DNA from 2 places in the Chryseobacterium bernardetii genome. Region 2 is predicted to be linked to the other one. Evidence: riboswitches for the same ligand, from Rfam matches in the RefSeq annotation. Region 2 holds a riboswitch; the other holds the start of a gene.
What was found. A riboswitch is a leader RNA that binds a small molecule or an ion and turns the genes downstream of it on or off. The one in region 2 is predicted to bind S-adenosylmethionine.

Region 1 (6,265 bases), 780 kb from region 2:
TTTTACGGAGAATACTCATCAGGTGTTTCCTTCCCTGGCCTTCTTCATCCCAATGGGAAACAAGCTTGGTAAGTTCAGGTTTATTCTTTAAGATCCAGTCCATTCTGGTTTGGAAATTCGGCATTTTTTCCAGAAGGCGGTGATCTACAATTTCCACGGCAAATAATGGAATTAGCCCAACAATACTTCTCAAGCGTAAGGAAACACTGTTTCCGTTTCCAAGCTGAAGAACATCATAGAAAAATCCATCTTCCTCATTCCATAGGCCTTTTGTTCCTTCACCCAGGTTTTCCATGGCTTCCGCAATATACAGATAGTGTTCAAAGAATTTAATGGCCATGTCTTCATATACCTGGTAATACTGGGCCAGTTCCATAGCAATCCGCATCATGTTCAGCGCATACATAGCCATCCAGCTTGTTCCGTCTGCCTGCTCTAGGTGCTGGCCATCTTCTAAAACCATATTTCGGTCAAAAGCTCCGATATTATCCAAACCAAGAAAACCTCCTCCGAAAATATTCTTTCCGTTTTTATCCTTTCGGTTTACCCACCAGGTAAAATTAAGGAGCAGCTTTTGGAAGACTTTTTCAAGGAATAATAAATCAGGTTTGCCGTTGCTCTTTTCATCAATTTTAAAAACTCTGAAGCAAGACCATGCATGCACAGGAGGATTCACATCACTCATATTCCATTCATATGCCGGTAGCTGTCCGTTAGGATGCATATACCATTCTTTAGTCAGAAGTAAAAGCTGTCCCTTGGCAAATTCAGCATCAATAATAGATAAAGGTACACAGTGAAAAGCAAGGTCCCAGGTGGCGTACCAGGGATATTCCCACTTATCAGGCATGGAAATAATATCTTTATTGTGAAGGTGGTTCCATTCCGTATTTCTTACATAATCATTAAAGTTCCTCGGAGCTTCAAAGTTCGGATCTCCTTTCAGCCATTTTCCTATATTATAATGATAAAACTGCTTATTCCAAAGAAGTCCTGCAAAAGCCTGTCTTTGAACATTCCTCTCATCTTCATTGGTTGTGTCGTTTTGAACATCATTGTAAAACTCTTCTGCTTCGGCCTTTCTCAGAGTAAAGATTTCATCAAAACTCTGAAAAGGTTCAGCAATTGCCTCTGGACAAAGCCTGAATTCAAACGTCTCAGATTGTCCGGCACCAATTACTTCATCAATCAAGAAAGAAGCTTTTGTACCTCTTTTTTCAGGATTTACAGTATTACTGCCGTAAATAATATAATTATTGATGCCATCTTTAAAATAGGTGCCTTCCGCCTGGGGAGCTCCATACAACTTTGGTGTGTTGGTTTCATTTTCACAGAATACCCTTTGTGTGTTATCTTTTCTTGAATAAAACTTCTTGATAGAAATGCTGTCGTGTTCAATATTAATACTTCCGTCATGGGAAGCATACATATCCGCTTTATAGGTATTGTATCCCCATTTCCAGTTGTTTCGGAACCATGCTGTGGGGGCTACCACAATCGGAGCTTCCTGCTGGCTTCGGTTACAAACAGTTACTCTTACCAGGATATCATTGTGATCTGCTTTACAGTATTCAATGAAAATATCAAAATAAGCATCATTATCAAAAATTCCGGTATCAAAAATCTCATATTCAGGCTCCTGTTTGCTCCGTCTGCCATTTTCTGCAACAAGCTCGTCATACGGGAATTCATTAATCGGATATTTGTACACCATTTTCATATAACTATGAGTAGGTGTATTATCCAGATAATAGAAAATTTCTTTAATATCTTCACCATGGTTTCCCTGCGGATTGCTCAACCCAAAGAAACGCTCTTTAACAATTTTGTCCTTTTTATTCCAGAACGAAAGAGCAAAGCAGAAGAGCTGCTTTACATCCGAAATTCCTGCAATACCTTCCTCTCCCCAACGGTAGGCATAGCTTTCCGCATTATTATGATTGGTATAGTTCCATGCATTTCCGTTTGGGCTGTAATCTTCCCGTACATTTCCCCATTGCCGGTTGCTTACATAAGGTCCCCAGTTTTTCCATTTGGTATCTTGTAATCTTTCTTTTTCGGCGATCATATAGCATCATTTTTCAATACGAAGTTAGTTTTTTTGGAAAATAATTCCAATTCCTTTTATCTGAAGAATAATTAATATAGTCTTGAAATACTTGTGTTTAAGGGCTTTTTTAAATATTAAATTAATTTTTTTTTGATTTTAAAAGAAAAGAACTACCTTTGCACCATTCGTTCATTCAAATATTGAAAATGTTATCAAGAAAGGTTGAGGGATTAGACCCTATGAAACCTTAGCAACCCTTTGTGCAAGCAAAGAAGGTGCTACGTTCTACCAAAATTATTTTGGACAGATAACTTACTGAAGTTCTTTTCAGCCATTTCTTATGGCATTTTCAATTGTATTAAAATATAATAGAATTGAAAGCAGAACTAAACTATATTAATCTTTCGTATCAAACAAATTCCCAAAAGGAATACAATATCCCGTTAAGTTATGAGCTTTTCGGGAAAGACCTGTTTACAGCTCCTGTCATCCTGATCAACCACGCCCTTACCGGAAACTCAACGGTGTCCGGAGAAAAAGGCTGGTGGAAGCAATTGGTAGGCGAAAATCAGATTGTTGATACCAATAAATATACGGTTCTATGTTTCAACATTCCCGGAAACGGTTATGATCATTTTTTAATTGAAGACTATGAAGACTTCACCCCTTCAGATATTGCCAATATATTTCTGAAAGGATTGGAAGCTTTACATATTACAAATCTATACGCCATTATTGGAGGTTCTCTGGGGGGCGGAATTGGATGGGAAATGCTGGCAAAACAACCCAAACTGGCAGAAATTTTTATTCCTATTGCCTGCGATTACAGAACCCATGATTGGTTACACGCGCAATGCCTGGTTCAGAAATTTTTGTTGAATCATAAAGATGAACCATTACAAAAAGCAAGAATCCACGCTATGCTGTGTTATAGAACTCCGGAATCACTCAATGAAAGATTTCAAAATAAGTACAGCCAGGAAAAACAGCGCCTGAAATCTGAAGACTGGCTGATTTATCACGGCAATGCATTAAACGAAAGATTTAGTTTAAATGCGTACAGGCTGATGAATCACCTGCTGATGAATATTAATGCCGATGAAACAGATCTGGAGAGGATAGAAGCACGAATGCACATGATCTCCGTAGATACAGATTTATTCTTCCCGGCTTCTGAAATCCGGATGTGTTTTGAAAAGCTGAAAAAGAAAAAGGAGAATATCTCTTATCACGAGATCCAATCTATACACGGGCATGATGCCTTCCTAATGGAATATCAACAATTAAATAATATCATAAAAAACATTTTATATAGAAATGAAAAATGCTAACGAAATAAAATTTTTGAAGAACAGATCAATTGTCAAATTTGAAGGAGAAGATTTCTTAGGGGAAATCGGAATTGACGGACGAATTTTTAAAGCGCTTACTTTAGCCCGTATCAGTGTGGGGGTAATCTCCCAGCAAGCTATAGAAAACGGAATTTCTATCTTGGTTCACGAAAATGATGCTGAAAAAGCGGTAGCTTGTCTTATTGATGAATTTGAAGCAGAAAGAAAATCAGGAAAAGTATCCCAAATATACAGTATTAACAATGTTTCTGTGATTGGTTTTGTAGCAGAAGATTCCAATAAAATCTTTGCAGAGCTGGCGAGAAACAATGTTTTCCCATTGCTTTTAAACCAGGTGGCCGGTGAGAACAGGGTAAACATCGTAGTCACTTCTTCGCAGGATGAAAAAACAAAAAACATCATAGAATCTGAGATCTTCAAAAAGCCGAAGACCGTTCATCTGGCCATTATCGGTCATGGAAATGTTGGTAAAACATTAATTGAGCAGGTTCTTGAATCTTCAGAAGAAATTAAGAGACGTAAAAAAATAGACCTTAAAGTAGTTGCTGTAGCCAATTCAAAGAAAATAGCATTCAATAAAAAAGGGTTTGATAATCATTGGACAGATGAAGTTTTAACAGCAGATAAGCCATCCAATGTTGAGGAGTTAATCAACTTCTCCAATGAAAATCAATTGGAAAACCTCATTGTTGTAGATAACACGGCAAGCAAAGATTTTGTGAAAAACTATCATGCATTAGCAGAAAACGGATTTGATCTGGTTTCTTCTAACAAAATTTTCAACACTCTTCCCATCGAAGAATATAGAAAACTAAGATATACGTTGAGCAAAAATAACAGACGATATTTATATGAAACCAATGTTGGAGCCGGTCTTCCGTTAATTGATACCATCAAATTATTGCACCTTTCAGGAGAAAATATCACAAGAATCAAAGGAGTGTTCTCCGGAACCTTGAGTTATGTTTTCAACAATTTTTCCTTAAGAGACGATAAGTTTTCCACAATTATCAATGAAGCTCTGGAAAAAGGGTATACAGAACCGGATCCGAGAGAAGATCTGTCAGGAAATGATGTAGCCAGAAAGCTATTGATTCTGGCAAGAGAATTAGACCTAATCAACGAATTTGAAGATATTAATATTCAGAATCTGGTTCCGGAAAATTTATTATCAGTTTCAAAATCAGAATTCCTTTCAAGATTAGATGAGCTTGATGAGGAATACCAGAAGATCAAAGAAAGCCAGGAACCTGGCCATGTATTACGTTACGTAGGAGATCTCCACGGAAATTTACAGGAAGAAAAAGGACAGCTTGATGTAAAACTGGTTTCTGTACCGGGAAGTTCGGCTTTAGGACAGTTGAAAGGTTCAGACTCTATCTTTGAGATCTACACAGAAAGTTACGGTGAAAACCCAATCGTGATCATGGGGGCCGGAGCCGGAGCCCAGGTAACTGCAAGAGGAGTATTCGGTGATATTTTAAGACTAAGTGAAACTAAATAAAATGAATGTAACAATCTAACAATGTAATAGTTTGCTAATGTTCTTAATTGTTATTCTGAACAAAGCGAGAAATCTCATTGTTATACTGTTAGATTGATACATTGGTAAATTGACAAATTAAAACTATATGGAAAATTTCGAAACATCAGCAATAAGAACCCAGACTGAGAGATCTCAGTTTGATGAACATTCCACACCGTTATATCTTACATCCAGTTTTATTTTTCAGGATGCTGAAGATATGAGAGCAAGCTTTGCTGAAGAAAAACCTAAAAACCTGTACAGCCGTTTCTCAAACCCAAATGTATCTGAGTTTACTGAGAAGATCGCAAAAATGGAAGGTGCAGAAGCTGGATATGCCTTTGCAACAGGAATGGCTGCCATTTATTCTACATTTGCCGCTCTGCTAAGTGCAGGAGACCATATCGTAAGCTGCCAGTCGGTTTTTGGATCTACTCACACGTTATTCACAAAATATTTCCCAAAGTGGAATATTGAAACTACCTATTTCAAAGCAGAAGATGCAGAGAACGTAGAGCAATATATAAAACCGAATACAAAGATCCTATATCTTGAAACCCCTACCAATCCGGCTATTGAAATTCTGGATCTGGAGTTTTTCGGACAGATTGCTAAAAAGCATAACCTGATCTTTATTGTAGATAACTGTTTTGCAACACCTTATCTTCAGCAACCGATCAAATATGGTGCGGATGTTGTTGTACATTCTGCAACGAAGTTGATTGACGGGCAGGGAAGAGTATTAGGCGGAATTGCAGTAGGAAAAGAAGACCTGATCAGAGAAATCTATCTTTTCGCAAGAAATACAGGGCCGGCGTTGTCTCCTTTTAATGCATGGGTATTATCGAAAAGTCTGGAGACATTGGCTATACGTGTTGAAAAGCACTGCGAGAATGCTCTGAAAGTAGCAGAGTTTTTAGAAAACCACCCTAATGTGGAACTGGTAAAATATCCGTTCCTGAAGTCCCATCCGAACTATGAGGTAGCCAAAAAGCAGATGAAGCTTGGAGGAAATATCGTTGCCTTTGAAATAAAAGGCGGAATAGAAGGCGGAAGAAGTTTCTTGGATAAGATTAAAATGTGTTCACTCTCGGCAAACTTAGGGGATACAAGAACGATTGTTACCCATCCGGCATCTACAACGCATTCCAAACTGTCAGACGAAGAAAGAAACGAAGTAGGAATTACAGCAGGTTTAGTTCGTTGTTCAGTAGGCTTGGAAAACGTAGACGACATTATTGCAGACTTAAAACAAGCCTTAGATTAATCACGAAGAGCTCCAACGAGGCGGTTTAATCAAGATAGAAGGAAGTATTATCAACTTCCTATCAGTCCCAA
Region 2 (6,265 bases):
GCTAAAGTTCAGAAAATCTGCCAGGAAAGTGCTATTGGAGCTCAGTTTGGAGGAAAATACCTTACTCACGACGTAAGGGTAATCAGACTTCCAAGACATGCTGCTTCCTGCCCGGTAGGAATGGGTGTATCCTGTTCAGCAGACAGAAATATCAAAGGTAAAATTACAAAAGACGGTATCTTCCTTGAGCAATTGGAACAAGATCCAAAAAGATTCTTACCAGCTACACCGCCACACCTTGAAGAAGCAGTTGAAATTAATTTGAATAAGCCAATGCCTGAAATTCTTGCTGAGCTTTCAAAATATCCGATCAAAACAAGATTAAAATTGAACGGTACACTAATCGTAGCGAGAGATATTGCTCACGCAAAGATTAAAGAAATTATCGACAGTGGAAAACCAATGCCTGAATATTTCAAAAATCACCCAATCTATTATGCAGGGCCGGCAAAAACACCGGAAGGAATGGCTTCAGGAAGTTTCGGACCTACAACAGCAGGAAGAATGGATGTGTATGTGGATGAATTCCAAAGCCACGGCGGAAGTATGATTATGTTGGCAAAAGGAAACAGAAGCAAAGATGTTACTGATGCTTGTAACAAATACGGAGGATTCTATCTCGGGTCTATCGGAGGGCCTGCAGCTATTCTGGCAAAAGATAATATTGTATCTGTAGATGTAGTAGACTTCCCTGAATTAGGAATGGAAGCTGTAAGAAAAATTGAAGTGAAAGACTTCCCGGCATTCATCATTACCGATGATAAAGGAAATGATTTCTTCGCAGATCTTGCACACTAATCACAAACACATTGAGAATGGAGATATGAGGTGAGTGATTAAATTTCAAATCCCATGTCTCACAGCCTCAAAACCTATATAGAATTAAAATAAATTAAAAATTAGAGCCTGTATCTTTTGTGTAAAAAAGAAAAAAGCTTTATTTTTGCCTAAAATCTTTAAGAATGATAACTATTTTATCAGCATTTTGGCCGTTCTACCAGTTCCTTTGGACTGTATTCTTCATTACTATGTTCTTAGTAGGATTCTGGTGTATTTTTATGTTCTTCGGATTAGTGATCCCAATGTGGCTAACTGAAGGTTTGAAAGAGTATTTCGGAAAAGTGAAGCCTTTCGATCCTGAAGATATCAGAAGAAAGCTTATTACTGAGCAGGAAGGTGTAGAAACAATTTACAGCCAACCTAAAGGAAACGGACCTTTCCTTCACGATCACGGACATCATCATTAATTGATTGTCATTGCTTTTTCACCTGAATTCTGAAAAAGCAATATCAAAGCAAAACAACATATATAAACCGCTTAATTTTTTTAAGCGGTTTTTTCTGTTTATACACATAATGTATTGTAATGAGGTTTAGAAAGCTTAATAGTTTAAATGATTCAATTTCAGATGGGTAAATCAATTAATAGTTTGCTTTACACTTATATATGATAGAATTGAATTAGAGAAAGGAGGATATACAGCTAATTAAATTAAGAAAAATTACATTTTTTTTAACATTTGAATCAATATATCCGTGAGATTTCCGTTACATACGATATAGTTCATTACAATTACTTTTATTAAAAGGCTCATGGAATATTTTCATGAGTCTTTTTTGTATTACATCCTGCATCTTTAACTAAAACAGAATAAAATAAACCCGATGAATAAAAATTAATATTATATTCGATAAAAATAAAGACATGAAAAAATTCTATACTGTTGTTTTACTATTCATTACAAGGGTTATTTTTGGACAGATCAACTATACGATTTCTCCTAATCCGTTTAATGAAACAGACGCTATTACCCTCACCGTTCCCGGTGATCAGATTGACGAAGCTGCCTGGGGAATAACCAATAATTCAGTTTATATCTGGTCCTGGTCTTTTGATACCAATTATCAGAACAGCCAGGATTGCCCTACTAACGGAAGCTGGAACAACTCCAATGATCTGAATAAGCTTAATTATAATGCTGCAACAGATACTTACTCCCTTACATTCACACCAACAGCCTTTTTCGGGAGAACGGGAATCGGAAGGTTTGGATTTTTATTAAAGGACAAAACCGGAGCCCATAAGACTTCACCGGATATCTTCGTTAATGTAGGGATCCTGAATGTAAGTTTAACGAACCCTGCGGCCAACAGCCTTACAACAGTTCCTGTTGGAAATTCAATTAATATTACAGCAACAACAAATGTTAATGCTACTTTTCAGCTTAAGGCAAACGGAACAGTAGTAAATTCTACTTCTACACCATCTCAGTCTTATTCTTATAATTATACGGTTTCACAGGATGCCAATATGGAACTGATTGCCACAGAGGGAAGCAACTCTAAAAATTTAGCATTTATTCTGCAGATTCCACGAAATGTAGTTTCAGAACCGGTTCCGAATTGGATTAAGCAGGGAATCAATTATGATCCTACAGATCCTACTAAGATTGGGCTTGCCTTGTATGCTCCTCATAAAAATTTTGTTCACGTCATCGGAAGCTTCAATAACTGGACAGTAAATGACACTTATCTGATGAAAAAAGATACTACGAATCCGGATCTCTATTGGATAGAACTGAATGGATTAACTCCGCAGCAGCTATATACATTTCAATACAGAACTAATGATCTGAGAAAAGTGGCTGATCCTTATTCGCCTCAGATTTTATCTTCTTATGATGACCAATGGATTTCCTCTTCCACTTACCCGAATCTTCCTGCATTTCCGGCCGGGCAGGGTTTTGAGGTTTCAACATTCAAAACAGGGCAAACTCCTTACAATTGGCAGGTAACTAATTTCCAGAGACCTGCAAAAGAAGATCTTGTGGTATATGAACTTTTGTTAAGAGATTTTACACAGGAGAAAAACTGGCAGTCTTTGATCAATAAAATTTCTTATTTAAAAAATCTGAAGATCAATGCTATTGAGTTACTGCCCATCATGGAGTTTGACGGAAACCTTTCCTGGGGATATAATACATCTTTCCATTATGCTTTAGATAAGGCCTATGGAACCCCTGAAAAATTTAAAGAATTTGTTGATCTGTGCCATCAGAATGGTATTGCTGTTATTTTAGATGTAGCTTTTAACCATGCAACAGGACGTTCTCCTCTGGTACGGCTTTGGAATATTGATCCCGATGGAGATGGTTATGGAGATGTAGCTCCGGATAATCCTTATTTCAATCAGGTTCCTAAACATTCATACAATGTGTTTAATGATTTTAACCATTCCAGCCTTTCAACTCAATATTACGTTGAAAGGTGCCTGCAGCAATGGCTGAAAGAGTATCGAATTGACGGTTTCCGTTGGGATTTGACAAAAGGATTCACACAAAACTGTTCTGAAAATGATGAAAACTGTACCAATGCTTATCAGCAGGACAGGGTAGACATTCTGAAGCAGTATGCAGACAAACAATGGGCGCTGGATCCGGATTCTTATATGATCTTTGAACACCTCGGAACTGATGCCGAAGAGCAGCAATGGGCAAATTACAGAGTAGCAGAAGGCAAAGGAGTGATGCTTTGGAATAAACAGACAGAGCCTTACAATCAGAATACAATGGGGTATAAGGAAAACAGTAACTATGACCGTATGAATCACAGCCTTCATGGATTTACCGGAATGCGTGCTGTAGGATATGGTGAAAGCCATGATGAAGAAAGACTGATGTTTAAAAACCTTGCGTATGGAGCTGTTAATGGAAGTTATAGCGTAAAGAATCTGAATACAGCGTTGGAAAGAATGAAAACATTTGGTGCTACATTCTTTACCATTCCCGGTCCGAAAATGATCTGGCAGTTTGGGGAGCTGGGTTACGATTTCAGTATCAACAGATGTGCAGATGGAAGCATCAACAACGGCTGCAGAACCGATGAAAAACCTGTAGCTTTTACATTAGGATATGATATTGATGCCAGCAGAAAGGCTGTTTATGATACATGGGCAAAAATTATTGATATCAGAAATACCAATCCGGTATTCAAGTCAAAGACTTACACCATAGAATCAAACAACCTGGCCAACGATCCTGATGGATTGGTTACAAGAATTTATGTATATGACAGTACAATCAACGGAATGAAAAACGTTGTCGTTCTTGCAAATTATTCTACTTCTGCCCAAAATGTTGTGCCTTATTTCCCTTACACTGGCCAATGGAAAAATCTGATGGATGATACGGTAACTAATATTAGCTCTACTATTGCTCCGATTACCTTACAACCGGGAGAATTCAGGATTTTCGGAAATTTTGCCGGAGCTTTGTCTGTTTCAGATGTAAATGCAGGAAATAAATTATCTCTTCAGATTTCAGACAATCCCATAAAAAACGGTGCTGTAAAACTGATTTTTAATAAAGTAAAAAACGGGGAAATTATGATCTTCGATATGAGCGGTAAAAAACTGAATTCATTTAAACTGGATAAAGAAAACGGAAGCTACGAACTGAAGGTAAATTATCCACCGGGAACTTATCTGGTGCATCTGAAATCCGAAACCGGAATAGCTATCCAGAAGATGATCGTAAAATAAATACAAGGGCAAATTGGCGGGTTAGCTGATTTGCCTTTTTTCTGATCATGATAATTCACTTTTTGCATATTTGAAAAATAAGTCTACCTTTGCACTAGATTTATCAAGAAAGGTGGAGGGATTTGGCCCAATGAAACCTTAGCAACCAACACAATTCCAGAGGTGTAAAGGTGCTAATTCCAACCCAATGGGGGAGATAAGTGAAGTCAATATTTCTTATATGAATTCCATTTCTTGAAGTCTTGTATATCTGCAGAAAGCTCTGCGGGAGAATATTATTAATTGGCAAGAACAAAGATGAAGAAATTAAGTACAGCTGTATTACTGTTAGGGACAATTCTGGGCGCTGCGCAGGAGCAGGCGGAAAAAGGAAAACAGATTGAAGACATTATTATCGTTGGAAACCGGAACGTTAAAAGAACAAAATTGGAAACACCGGTTCCTGTGGACGTTATCAATATCGATAAGGTTCAAAGATCATCACCGCAAATGACGGCTCAGGATCTTTTGAACTATGTTATTCCCTCATTTAATTCCGTAAGACAGTCTGCTTCTGACGGAACAGAGCACATTGATCCGGTGACATTAAGAGGAATGGGTCCGGACCAGGTTTTAGTGTTGCTTAACGGAAAAAGAAGACATACCACTTCCCTGGTAAACTATCAGAATACGGTAGGAAACGGATCGGTAGGAACAGATTTGAGTACCATTCCTGTCATTGCCATTGAAAAAATTGAAGTGTTAAGAGACGGTGCAGCAGCACAATATGGTTCTGATGCTATTGCAGGAGTTATCAATATTATTCTGAAAAAGAACGCAGGAGCTTCCGCAAGTTTAACCTATGGATTAAGTGGAAGGAATGATGGGGATACCTACCAGGCAGGAGTCAATTACGGAACTTCTTTAGGTAAAAATGAAGGTTTTATCAACCTTTCATTACAGTTAAGCCACAGAGGAAAAACAACCAGAACCCAACATCACGACCTTGATATTTTCGGAGACAATTTCGCCTATGAATTTGCAGGAGATGCTGAGGCTGTAAAAGCTGCCAGAGCTGCAGATGATGCGAAGATTCAAGAAAGAGGATTAACAAGAGATGATTTCAATTTCCAGATTGGAGACGCGCAAATCAGACAAGGACAATTATTTTTCAATTCAGAATATCCTTTGAATGATAACTTTAAATTCTACTCTTTTGGAGGATTCAGCATTAAAGAAGGAAAAGGATATGGTTTCAGAAGACTTCCCAGTGAAAGTTTTAACGTTGTAAAAGAAATCTATCCCAACGGATTTCAGGCAGTCTTAAATTCTCAGATCTATGATATCTCCTACGTTGTTGGAACAAAATATAATGTAAATGATTGGCTGATTGATCTAAGTAATACCTTTGGCAGTAATACTTTCAATTATAACGTAAGCAATACCAATAACGCTTCTCTGGGAGTAAAATCACCCACCCGTTTTTATGCTGGTGCGCACAGTTTCTTACAGAATACCGTTAATCTTGATGTTTCAAAAAAGATAAAGAACTTCAATATTGCATTCGGAGGAGAATTCAGATTTGAACAATATCAGATCAAAGCTGGGGACGAGGCTTCTTATACTCAATATGACGAGAACGGAAATGTGGCAACAAAGGATTCTAAAGTGATTGGAGCCGGCGGTTCGCAATCTTTTATAGGTTTTTCGCCGGATAATGCTTTGAAAAAAGACAGACATTCAACA

Region 1: linked by a shared signal. The riboswitch ahead of EG339_RS24750 (alpha/beta fold hydrolase) and the one ahead of EG339_RS04565 (TonB-dependent receptor plug domain-containing protein) in region 2 are both predicted to bind S-adenosylmethionine.

Annotation. Positions count from the first base shown of each region.
Region 1 covers NZ_CP033932.1:1,752,396-1,758,660, forward strand. Annotated here, with positions in the region: gene EG339_RS08115 (MGH1-like glycoside hydrolase domain-containing protein) at 1-2,068, opposite strand, end outside; SAM riboswitch class I at 2,257-2,364, shown strand; gene EG339_RS24750 (alpha/beta fold hydrolase) at 2,425-3,381, shown strand; gene EG339_RS24755 (ACT domain-containing protein) at 3,368-4,906, shown strand; gene EG339_RS08130 (O-succinylhomoserine sulfhydrylase) at 5,034-6,194, shown strand.
Region 2 covers NZ_CP033932.1:975,461-981,725, reverse strand. Annotated here, with positions in the region: gene EG339_RS04580 (fumarate hydratase) at 1-798, shown strand, start outside; gene EG339_RS04575 (hypothetical protein) at 963-1,247, shown strand; gene EG339_RS04570 (alpha-amylase family glycosyl hydrolase) at 1,706-4,540, shown strand; SAM riboswitch class I at 4,638-4,743, shown strand; gene EG339_RS04565 (TonB-dependent receptor plug domain-containing protein) at 4,838-6,265, shown strand, end outside.